DNA from 3 places in the Planococcus versutus genome. Region 1 is predicted to be linked to each of the others. Evidence: riboswitches for the same ligand, from Rfam matches in the RefSeq annotation. Region 1 holds a riboswitch; each other region holds the start of a gene.
What was found. A riboswitch is a leader RNA that binds a small molecule or an ion and turns the genes downstream of it on or off. The one in region 1 is predicted to bind thiamine pyrophosphate.

Region 1 (3,280 bases):
TCAAATCTCTCCATTCTTATGTTTGTTGCTCTTTAGTTTCCCAAGTATACCAGAATCCAAACTTATTCTGTAGATTGTGCGTGAGCAAGCAAGATGTTTTTGTATGCGTGAACACTTGAAATCAATACATACTCAGCGTTACCATGCCAATCTTCTCCGCTTGGTCCAAATTCGATTGCACCTTCGCCACCTGTTACGGCTGCGTAATAACGTGTATCGGCAGCACCATGTTGGCCAAACAAAATCGCTTTTTCATCAGTTATTGTTAAAATCGCTTTTTGTAAGCTTTGAATATATGGGTTTTCTTTTGTTGTGGTCAGTGCAGGTGTAGATCCTGACGCTTTGTATTCCATATCGATGTCTAAATTTTTCGCTAGATCAACCAGCTGACGAACAATTTCTTCTTTGTCTTGTCCTGGCATAAAACGGATATCATACGACATTTCGCAAATTTCTGGAACGACGTTATAGCGATCTCCTGCTTTAATAATCGGTAAGTTTACAGAAGGTTGGTCGTAGTATTCCGTAGATTCTTTTCGGAAAGGCAAGTTGGTGATTGCTTGATGAAATGTCATCGCAGACTCTATCGCATTGATGCCTTCCCAAGGTCGACTGCCGTGAGCGGGTTGTCCTTTAAATGTCATATCCATTCGTAAAATACCTTTAGATTGCAAGCCAACTTTTAATCCCGTAGGCTCTCCGCAAATAACGAAATCACCGTGGAATCCTTGTTCGACTAGCCATTTTGAAGTGTTGCGTCCACCAATTTCTTCATCCGTTACAATATGTAATTGTACGTTACGAGTTAGTTTAGCACTGTTGAGCTTAACAAATGCTTGCATCATTGCTGCGACGCCTGCTTTCATATCAGCAGATCCTCGACCGTAAAGGCGTCCTTGTTGTTCAAAAGGAACAAACTGCTCTTCATGTCCTGGAACGACATCGACATGACCATTCCAAATAATCGTCTCGGTTCCTTGCCCTTTAACTGCTGTCAGCATTAAATACCCTTTGTTGTCGTGAACAGTGACATTTTCTCCTTTTTCTGTTAACCAATTGGCGCAATAGCGAAGCGCTTTATTGGCTCCTTCTTTTGTGTCACTTTGTATTTTGATTAGTTCTTTTAACAATTCAATCATGTCCGTGGCAAGCCTTGAGTTCTGCTTGCCTTCACCACCTTTCGACTGTCGTAGCTATTCTTTTCTTTACCCTATGAGTGTATCTTAAAACAGTCTTGCAATAAAGAAGAGGCTTGTGTACAATACAAGAGAAAGTCAAATAATTGTATACACCACAAGGGGAGCTTTAGCTGAGAGTGAACATTCGTTCTTACCCTTTGAACCTGTAAGTTAGTACTTGCGCAGGGATGTGGATAGAAACCGGCCCCTACAACGATGCCAGGCTCTGTCCTGATGTCGTTTTTTATATGGTTTTATTCACGGCCCTTCTGGTGATGTGCACTACACATAAGGAGGAAGTCATGAGAAACAAGAAAGTATTACTAATGACAGAAATTGCGATTTTTGCGGCTCTTGGATTTGTTTTGGATTTTATCTCATTCCGCATGCCTCAAGGTGGATCGGTTAGTTTTGTCATGATCCCAATTGTGTTAATTGCTTTTAGAAGAGGAGTTGGAGCAGGAGTTTTGACTGGGTTATTGGTTGGCTTGCTGCAAATTGTCTCTGGCTTTATCTCAGTGACACCTTTATCTTTCGGTTTTGTCATTTTACAGGTGCTCTTAGATTACTTATTGGCATACGGAGTGGTGGGATTAGCTGGTATTATGCGTGCAAAATATATAGAACATGCACAAGCTAAGCATACTGGAAAGATGCTTCTGACGATTGTGGCAGGTGTGCTGATTGCATCTGTCTTGCGCTATTTTGTCCATGTAGTAACGGGGATTTTGTTTTTTGGTATGTTTGCTGATGGAAATGTAGTCATTTATTCAATTATTTACAATGCTACTTACATGATACCGGTATTTCTGCTAGCTGCTTTTGTGTGCTCTGCGCTTTTTGCGGCAGCACCTAAACTAGTAGATGCCAAAGCTTAAAGTTGATGGAAAAACTGTAGACAACTCGAATTGCTCGAGTTTGTCCACAGTTTTTTTAAGTTGGTTAAAGAAACAACTCAGAAGCCTCTAATTTAATTTTATGGTATAATTCTTGAATAGAAAAGCTTGAAAGAAGGGTATTTAATGATAGCAACTACTGAAAAAGAAATTGAAATGTTAAAAAAAGCTGGACAAATGGTAGCTGAAATTCGTGAAGCGATGAAAGCTGCCACAAAAGTTGGCGTGACGACGAAAGAAATCGACGAGTTGGGCGGCAAATTATTTGAAGAGCTTGGTGGCGTTTCTGGACCAAAAGCAGAATATGATTTTCCAGGATATACATGCATCAGCGTTAATGAAGAAGTTGCTCATGGCATTCCAGGGAGTCGCTTAATAAAAGACGGAGATATTGTGAACATCGATGTTTCAGGGTCTTATAAAGGCTATTTTTCTGATACGGGCATTTCGTTTGTAGTAGGAGAAGGTCACACAGAAAAAGAAAAAATTTGTGAAGCTGCCGCTTCTGCATTTGATCGTGCGATGACAAAGGTCAAAGCCGGTGCAAAACTCAATCAAATTGGTAAAGCAGTAGAACGCGAAGCAAAAGAACAAGGGCTGTTTGTTATCAAAAATTTGACGGGGCACGGCATTGGGAAATCGCTTCATGAAGCGCCGCAGCACATCTTAAATTATTACGATGCATGGGAAACAACTATTCTTAAAGAAGGTATGGTGTTAGCCGTAGAACCCTTTATCTCTCAAAAATCTGAACACATTATCGAATCTGGTGATGGCTGGACATTTATCACACCAGATCAATCAGTAGTCGCGCAAATCGAACACACTGTGCTTGTAACAAAAGGAGAACCAATTCTTTTGACAAAACTAAATTAATAACAACTATGATGACGTCATTAAATAGGTTCGGGTAAAATTCTTGAACTTTTATAGTCAAATTTTAAAAAACTGCGAACACACTCGATTTTACGAGAGTGTTCGCAGTTTTTAAATAGCTGTTATTCTTTTTTTAATTAATAATATCCCCGTCAAGATCACACCACTTAAAAACAAAGAAGCTGTTGTGACTAGCATTTCGCTTGTTCCGTATTTAACAGCAATTCCGATAAATGCCCAAATAAAGACAAATGCAAATGGAATATCCATGTGATGAAACCGAATATGCAAAGCAAGTGCAGTCGCAACAGTCAACATAATTACGGTCCA
Region 2 (3,280 bases), 880 kb from region 1:
CAGTTGTCAGGGTACAAGCGATTCAATAAATAAAGAAGCGTACTTTTTCCACAACCACTGGGCCCTGAAATGACAAGCTTTTCACCTCGGTAAACCGAGAATGAAAGCTTGTCTAAGGTTTTTTCCTCATCTTCAGGAAAGCGAAAAGAAAGCCTGTTTAAAAAGAAAATCTCTTCAGACATTGATATCACCTTTTTTCGTACGTGAAATGGCATAACCCCGAAGTGAGCCAGTCGCAAGTAAAACGTCACCAATATACTTCCCGCCAATTCCTGCAATAATCGCACCACTAAGGACACGAATTGTAAACATTAATGCGATAAAAGACGGATCTAGTACTGCATAACCTGAAATAAAGTAACCGTAAACAAAGCTAAAAACAGCTGAGCCAATTCCGGCAAGCATGAGCACTAAAACATTAAAATGTTTATAGCCGGTCATTGCAAATATGGCTTCAGCGCCAAGTCCTTGAATGACGCCAGATAAAATAAGACGTGGACCAACGGCATTACCAATGAGGACTTCAATGGCTGAAGCTATCGTTTCAGAAAGAAAGGCAGCGCCAGGCTTACGAATAATATACATGCAGATAATTGATACAATAAACCAAATGCCAAACATCCATTCATAAGCGAGTGGACCAATTACAGCTGCCCAAATGTTTGCTGCGTGAACAAACAATAAATAGACAATACCAAAGACAACTGCAAATAATGACATCAAAATGACTTCTTTTAATTTCCACGATTTCAGCATTTTACGAACCTCCGTGCGACGGACTGTTAATGCTCATGGACACAGTCATCACCAAATGGCGATGTTTGTCGGAAAGGGCATTAGTGAATGCTTGTTCATAAAAAGAGAATACGTCATGAATATCGCCGTCAATACCACTTGCGTAATGCATGGAGTCATTAAAAACACCTTGTTGTTTGGCACGCTCAACTTCATGGTAAATAACCGCCATGTAATCTGGGTTGTTCATTGGGTACAGCGCAAATTGAGATGACACGTATTGTTGTGTTTTGTCTGTATTTAACAACACATCATCTTTTTCTAAAAAGACATCTCCTGACGAATCACCAGGACAGCCAATCGAAAAGGTACCGGAAAGTGCGACATGTTCTCCAGTTTTTGCTGTGTGCAACGTCAGTGCTTTGGCAACATTGAAAACGTGAATTTGCTTACCGCGTATAATTGTCGAAACATCATCCGTATGCAACCAAACGTTCGAGGTGTCGATGTCGGTTAACGCTCCTTTAATTACTTTGACAAAATTACTAGCCATCGGATGGAGTGAAAAACGAAATCCGACAATTGGACTCATACCGCATTGTAGTGGTTCCATATTCTAATTCCTCCTTAAAAATTTGCACAAAAAAGACCGCATCCGTGAAGATGCAGCCATAGTCTACAAATAATGAAAAGAATTATTTCAGAAATGCGCCACACTTCCTCACGCAGGTATTATCCTGATCGAGTTTTAAGGGATCGAAGCTTGCGCTTGCATCTCAGCCAAAGTGGGCACCCCTAGTGCAGAAAACGTATGCGGTTTTTGTGTTCGGGTTATTCCCGATGGCTCTAGTGTAGATGAAGTAGTAAAGGAAGTAAAGAGAAGATTGAAAAAAGTGGTCGGATGATAAATACAAACAAAAAAGAAGAGCTACAGCTACTCTTTCCTAAAATGATTACTCAGTAAGTGTTCTTCAATAAGTAAAATTTTTTTAAGTAGTGACCACATCACCTTTTAAAATAGAATATATGTATAAATCATCGAATTTGCCACAAGTAAATTCATAATGTCTTAATAATCCTTCTTGTTTAAATCCGTTTTTCTCTAACAGTTTTAAGGAAGCAGAATTAGCAGGCTCGACTAATGCTTCAACGCGTTCTAATTGGAAGTGTTGAAACCCATAATGAATGATAGCTTCCAATGCTTCACTAGCAATGCCTTTACCCCAATACTCTTTGCTTAATTCATAACCGATCTCAGCTCGGGAATGCTCAGGGTGCGTATTAAAAAAACCACAACTTCCAATAACTCTTCCATTTTCTTTATGTGTTATTCCCCATCTAATTCCTGTGGCCTCTTTGAATATGGTTTGGTACCAGCCAATTTCATCGAGTGTCTCTTTTTGGGTCTGAAAAGGTTCTAGCCCCATATGTTTCATTACCTCTTTATCAGATAAATAGAGGAACATATCAGCTGAATCTTCTTTTAGTACCTCTCGTAAAATCAATCTATCTGTTTCAATAATTGGGAATTTCTTTTTCACGACCAATCGCCACCTTCATCAGTTTTTATAGCTGCTCAACCTCTAAGGAATCCGTACCCTCATTACGACTTCATCAAATCGTACTGTTTACTTACTATGAAGTTTGTCGAATTCTTCTTACAAATATACCATTCTGGATAGTCTACACTTAGTTGGACAGAAAAAATAAGGGGGCGTAGAATAGTCCACTATACGTGAGGAGAATCTACCATGCCACAAAAAAGACGAACATTTTCCCCAGAATTCAAAAAACAGGTCGTCGCGCTGCACGCAGGCGGAAAAAGCCGACCGGATATTGTCCGGGAATACGACCTGACGGCTTCCGCCCTCGATCGGTGGATTGCCCAATCCAATCAAACTGGCTCGTTCGAGGAAAAAGATAACCGAAGCCCTTTGGAAACGGAATTGCTTGCCTACAAAAAACGAAATAAGCAGTTGGAGATGGAAGTGGATATTTTAAAGCAAGCGGCGCTGATCATGGGACGAAAATAGAGATTATCCAACAGAATCAACACCTCTATTCAGTATCAGCAATGTGCACTGTCCTCCAAATTGCCCGCAGCACCTTTTACTATGAGACTTCCGTTTCGGTAGAAAAAGCACACCAAAAAGCCCAAGCAGAACAGGAGTTGAAAGACGAAATCTGGGCGATCTTTCACGAGAATCGCCGCGTCTATGGCACACGCAAGCTGAAAAAAGAGTTGGCGAACAGAAAGAAATGGGTGATCTCGAGACGCCGTATTGGACGCCTCATGGCGTCACTTGGCATCCAATCGAAATACGCGCTGCCATCCTACAAACCGATGGTCACGCCTCCCAATGAAGCGACATACCGGAATGTGCTGAACCGCCAATTCAATCCGGCAGCGAAAAACGCCGTGTTGGTCAGCGACCTGACGTATGTAAAGGTTGGCGGCCGCTGGAACTATATTTGTTTCCTTCTCGATTTATACAACCGTGAAATTGTGGGGTACAGTCTGGGCGAGCGTAAAGACGCTGCCCTG
Region 3 (3,280 bases), 1.2 Mb from region 1:
TTAAACGCGGGCGAAATTGTTGAGCAAATCATGCAAGTGCAAGCACATTTTGATACACAACAAAAAGAAGAGCGTGTCAGCCATATCGTTGTTATGGGAATCGGCGAACCATTCGATAACTATACAAACTTGATGGGCTTTTTAAACATTGTAAACTCGCAAAAAGGATTAGCTATTGGTGCTCGCCATATTACCGTATCGACTAGTGGAATCGTGCCGAAAATCTATGAGTATGCAGATGAAGGCTTGCAAGTGAACCTTGCAATTTCAATTCATGCGCCAACTAATGAATTGCGTACGCGTATTATGAAAATCAACAAAGCGTATCCAATCGAGAAGTTAATGGCTGCGATCGATTATTACTTGGAGAAATCCAACCGTCGCATCACGTTTGAATACATTATGCTGCGTGACGTCAACGATCATGTAGAAGAAGCCATTCAATTGGCGAAGTTGCTCGAAGACAAGCGCCACTTATCTTACGTCAACTTGATTCCGTACAATTCGGTTGATGAACACGATCAATATCAACAAAGTACGCCGGAAGCAATTGCTGCTTTTTATGATGCTTTGAAGAAAAAAGGCATCAACTGTGGCGTACGTCATGAGCAAGGCGCCGACATCGATGCAGCTTGTGGTCAATTACGAAGCAAGCAAATCAAAAAAGAGAAAAAAGCAGTAACCGTTTAATAAACACAAGCGCTCCTGAACTTTCAGGGGGCGTTTTTTTTATGTTGAAAAATAAATGATTCTAAGTTGCGCTCCTTCAAAAAATACGTATTTTAAATTGCTGAAACTTTCCGAAGCCTAAGAACGTATGAATCTTAGTAGAATGGGTAATTCACCAATCGATTTTTAAATAAAAGTCTAATAATAATCGTGTATTAACAAAGGAAGTGAAGGATTGAAGAAGGTTCTGTGTATAGGGATTTTCCTTGGAACGACTGTCTTAACTAGTTGTAGTGGCCTTTCAACATACGAGGATCATGAAGTAGCCGCTATTGTAAATAATCATGAAATTACAATAGGGGATTTACGATTTTTATATCCTGACGATAGCGCATTAGATTATTTGGATTCAGCAATCCAAGTAGAGTTAATTAAACAAGAGGTGAGGGAAATGGACCTTGATATTTCTGCTTAGTTGACGGGGGAAAAAAACCATGATGATTTTGAAAACTTCCTCCTGAAAACACAAAAGATGAAGGCAGTAAGCAAGTACGTGCATATGCTATAGCTCAAGCTAAAAAACTAGATATGTCACCTGAGGAGTTCCAAACACAATACGCTAAAAAAATGAACGAACAAAATGCTTACATCAATGCGTATCTTGAGGAGAAACTGGGGAGTGGAGATATTAGTGGTCTCGAATGGATGGAGGAATTTGGGAAAGATTATATGAGCTTAGTAGAAAAGTTGGTGGAGAAAAATGAAAATGATATTACCGTGTTTATTAATTAATAGTTTTAAGAAATGCTGATTACTGATACATGCAATTCTGTCTAAAATTAGTGGGAAAATTGATAAGGACTATTGTATTATCAGAATCTATGATATAGTGATGTCGAAAACACAAATAAAAACACCACTAGGGGAGCCGGATATCGGCTGAGACGAGCATAAGCTCGGACCCTTTGAACCTGATCTGGATCATACCAGCGGAGGGAAGTGGCGACCGTCTGCTATTTTCTTATCGACTGCATACGCCGCTTTCCTTTACTGGGAAGCGGCGTTTTTATTTTTGTGTAAGTTCACACAAAAAAAGGAGATGGAGAAATGACTTTTTGTAAAGAAGTAAGAAAAGAATGTGACCCCCTATGGCAAGCGAGTTTCGATCATCCATTCGTTAAAGGAATTGAAGATGGTACGTTACCTATGGATCGCTTCCGTTTTTATGTCATGCAAGATGCTTATTATTTATCACATTTCGCTAAAATCCAAGCACTCGGTGCATCTAAAGCAAAAGACTTGGAAACGACGCAACGCTTTGCCATTCATGCGGCACACACTAGCACGGCTGAGTTGTCTTTGCATGAATCATTTATGGAAATTCTTGAAGTCACAAAAGAAGAATGGGCAGTGTTCGAACCTTCTCCAACAGCATATGCGTATGTATCTCATATGTATCGTGCGTCTGCAGGGGACCTCGCAGATGTATTGGCCACGATTTTGCCTTGTTATTGGTTGTATTACGAAATTGGGGAGCGATTAAAAAATGCTAAACCCAATCATCCAATTTATGATCGTTGGATTAAAACTTACGGTTCCGAAGAATTTAGCGAACTCGTTACGGAGCAAGTTGAACGGATGAACCGTTTAGCAGAAGAATTGCCAGAAAAACGCCGCAACGAATTAAAAGACCATTTCCAAAAAAGCAGCTATTACGAATTAAATTTTTGGGATCAAGCTTGGAAAAGACAATCGTGGTCGATAGATTCAATCGATAAAGTAGGTGTGTAAAGTGTTTCAACAAATAAAAGAAAAATCACCACTTATACATTGCATTACAAATCATGTCGTGTCGAATTTTCAAGCCAATGGTCTTTTAGCGATCGGCGCTTCGCCTATTATGGGAGAAGCGCATGAAGAGGCAGCGGAACTTGCTGCCTTATCGCAAGCAGTGTCTTTAAATATTGGCACCTTGCATGCGGAATCGTTGAAAAGTATGTTGATTGCCGGAAAAAAAGCCAATCAATTAGGAATCCCAGTCGTATTAGATCCCGTTGGAGCTGGAGTGAGCAAATTCCGAATCGAAGCTGTTCGAGAAATCTTAGGAAGAGTAGACGTTAATGTCCTTCGCTGCAACGCAGGAGAGCTTGCAGCGATAGCTGGAGAACAGTGGCAGTCAAAAGGGGTGGACGCGGGAGAAGGACTTCTAGACATTAAAAAGCTCGCTGTTTCTACTGCTAAAAAATTAGGACTACTTGTAGCAGTCACTGGAGCAACAGATATTATTACAGATGGTAAATCGGTGAGTAAAATTCCTTTTGGAAATCCAATGATGACATCTATCACGGGAACCGGTTGTTTATTGAGCAGTGTAGTCGCTGCAGGACTAGCTGTTTCCACTAATAATCCGATGAAAACTGTTGAAGACGTTTTCCGTTTTTACGCAATTGTGGGTGAACGAGCAAGTCGAAATGCAGCACTATCTGGAGATTTCCAGGTAGCTTTTCTAAACCAGTTAGCCAGTCTAACGGATCGAGAAGTAACGCAGCGAATTTCTCTACAGGAGGAAACTGTATGAAAAAAACCCCAGAAACTTTGACAATAGCAGGTT

Region 2: linked by a shared signal. The riboswitch ahead of I858_RS09290 (YkoF family thiamine/hydroxymethylpyrimidine-binding protein) and the one ahead of thiT (energy-coupled thiamine transporter ThiT) in region 1 are both predicted to bind thiamine pyrophosphate.
Region 3: linked by a shared signal. The riboswitch ahead of tenA (thiaminase II) and the one ahead of thiT (energy-coupled thiamine transporter ThiT) in region 1 are both predicted to bind thiamine pyrophosphate.

Annotation. Positions count from the first base shown of each region.
Region 1 covers NZ_CP016540.2:921,253-924,532, forward strand. Annotated here, with positions in the region: gene I858_RS04570 (M20 family metallopeptidase) at 63-1,139, opposite strand; TPP riboswitch at 1,287-1,384, shown strand; gene thiT (energy-coupled thiamine transporter ThiT) at 1,481-2,056, shown strand; gene map (type I methionyl aminopeptidase) at 2,201-2,950, shown strand; gene I858_RS04585 (hypothetical protein) at 3,062-3,280, opposite strand, start outside.
Region 2 covers NZ_CP016540.2:1,799,947-1,803,226, reverse strand. Annotated here, with positions in the region: gene I858_RS09300 (ABC transporter ATP-binding protein) at 1-182, opposite strand, end outside; gene I858_RS09295 (ECF transporter S component) at 175-756, opposite strand; gene I858_RS09290 (YkoF family thiamine/hydroxymethylpyrimidine-binding protein) at 758-1,348, opposite strand; TPP riboswitch at 1,437-1,542, opposite strand; gene I858_RS09285 (GNAT family N-acetyltransferase) at 1,725-2,276, opposite strand; one part of gene I858_RS09275 (IS3 family transposase) at 2,487-2,733, shown strand; one part of gene I858_RS09275 (IS3 family transposase) at 2,733-3,280, shown strand, end outside.
Region 3 covers NZ_CP016540.2:2,950,984-2,954,263, reverse strand. Annotated here, with positions in the region: gene rlmN (dual-specificity RNA methyltransferase RlmN) at 1-690, shown strand, start outside; gene I858_RS17395 (hypothetical protein) at 905-1,144, shown strand; gene I858_RS17390 (hypothetical protein) at 1,297-1,461, shown strand; TPP riboswitch at 1,581-1,684, shown strand; gene tenA (thiaminase II) at 1,777-2,460, shown strand; gene thiM (hydroxyethylthiazole kinase) at 2,462-3,247, shown strand; gene thiD (bifunctional hydroxymethylpyrimidine kinase/phosphomethylpyrimidine kinase) at 3,244-3,280, shown strand, end outside.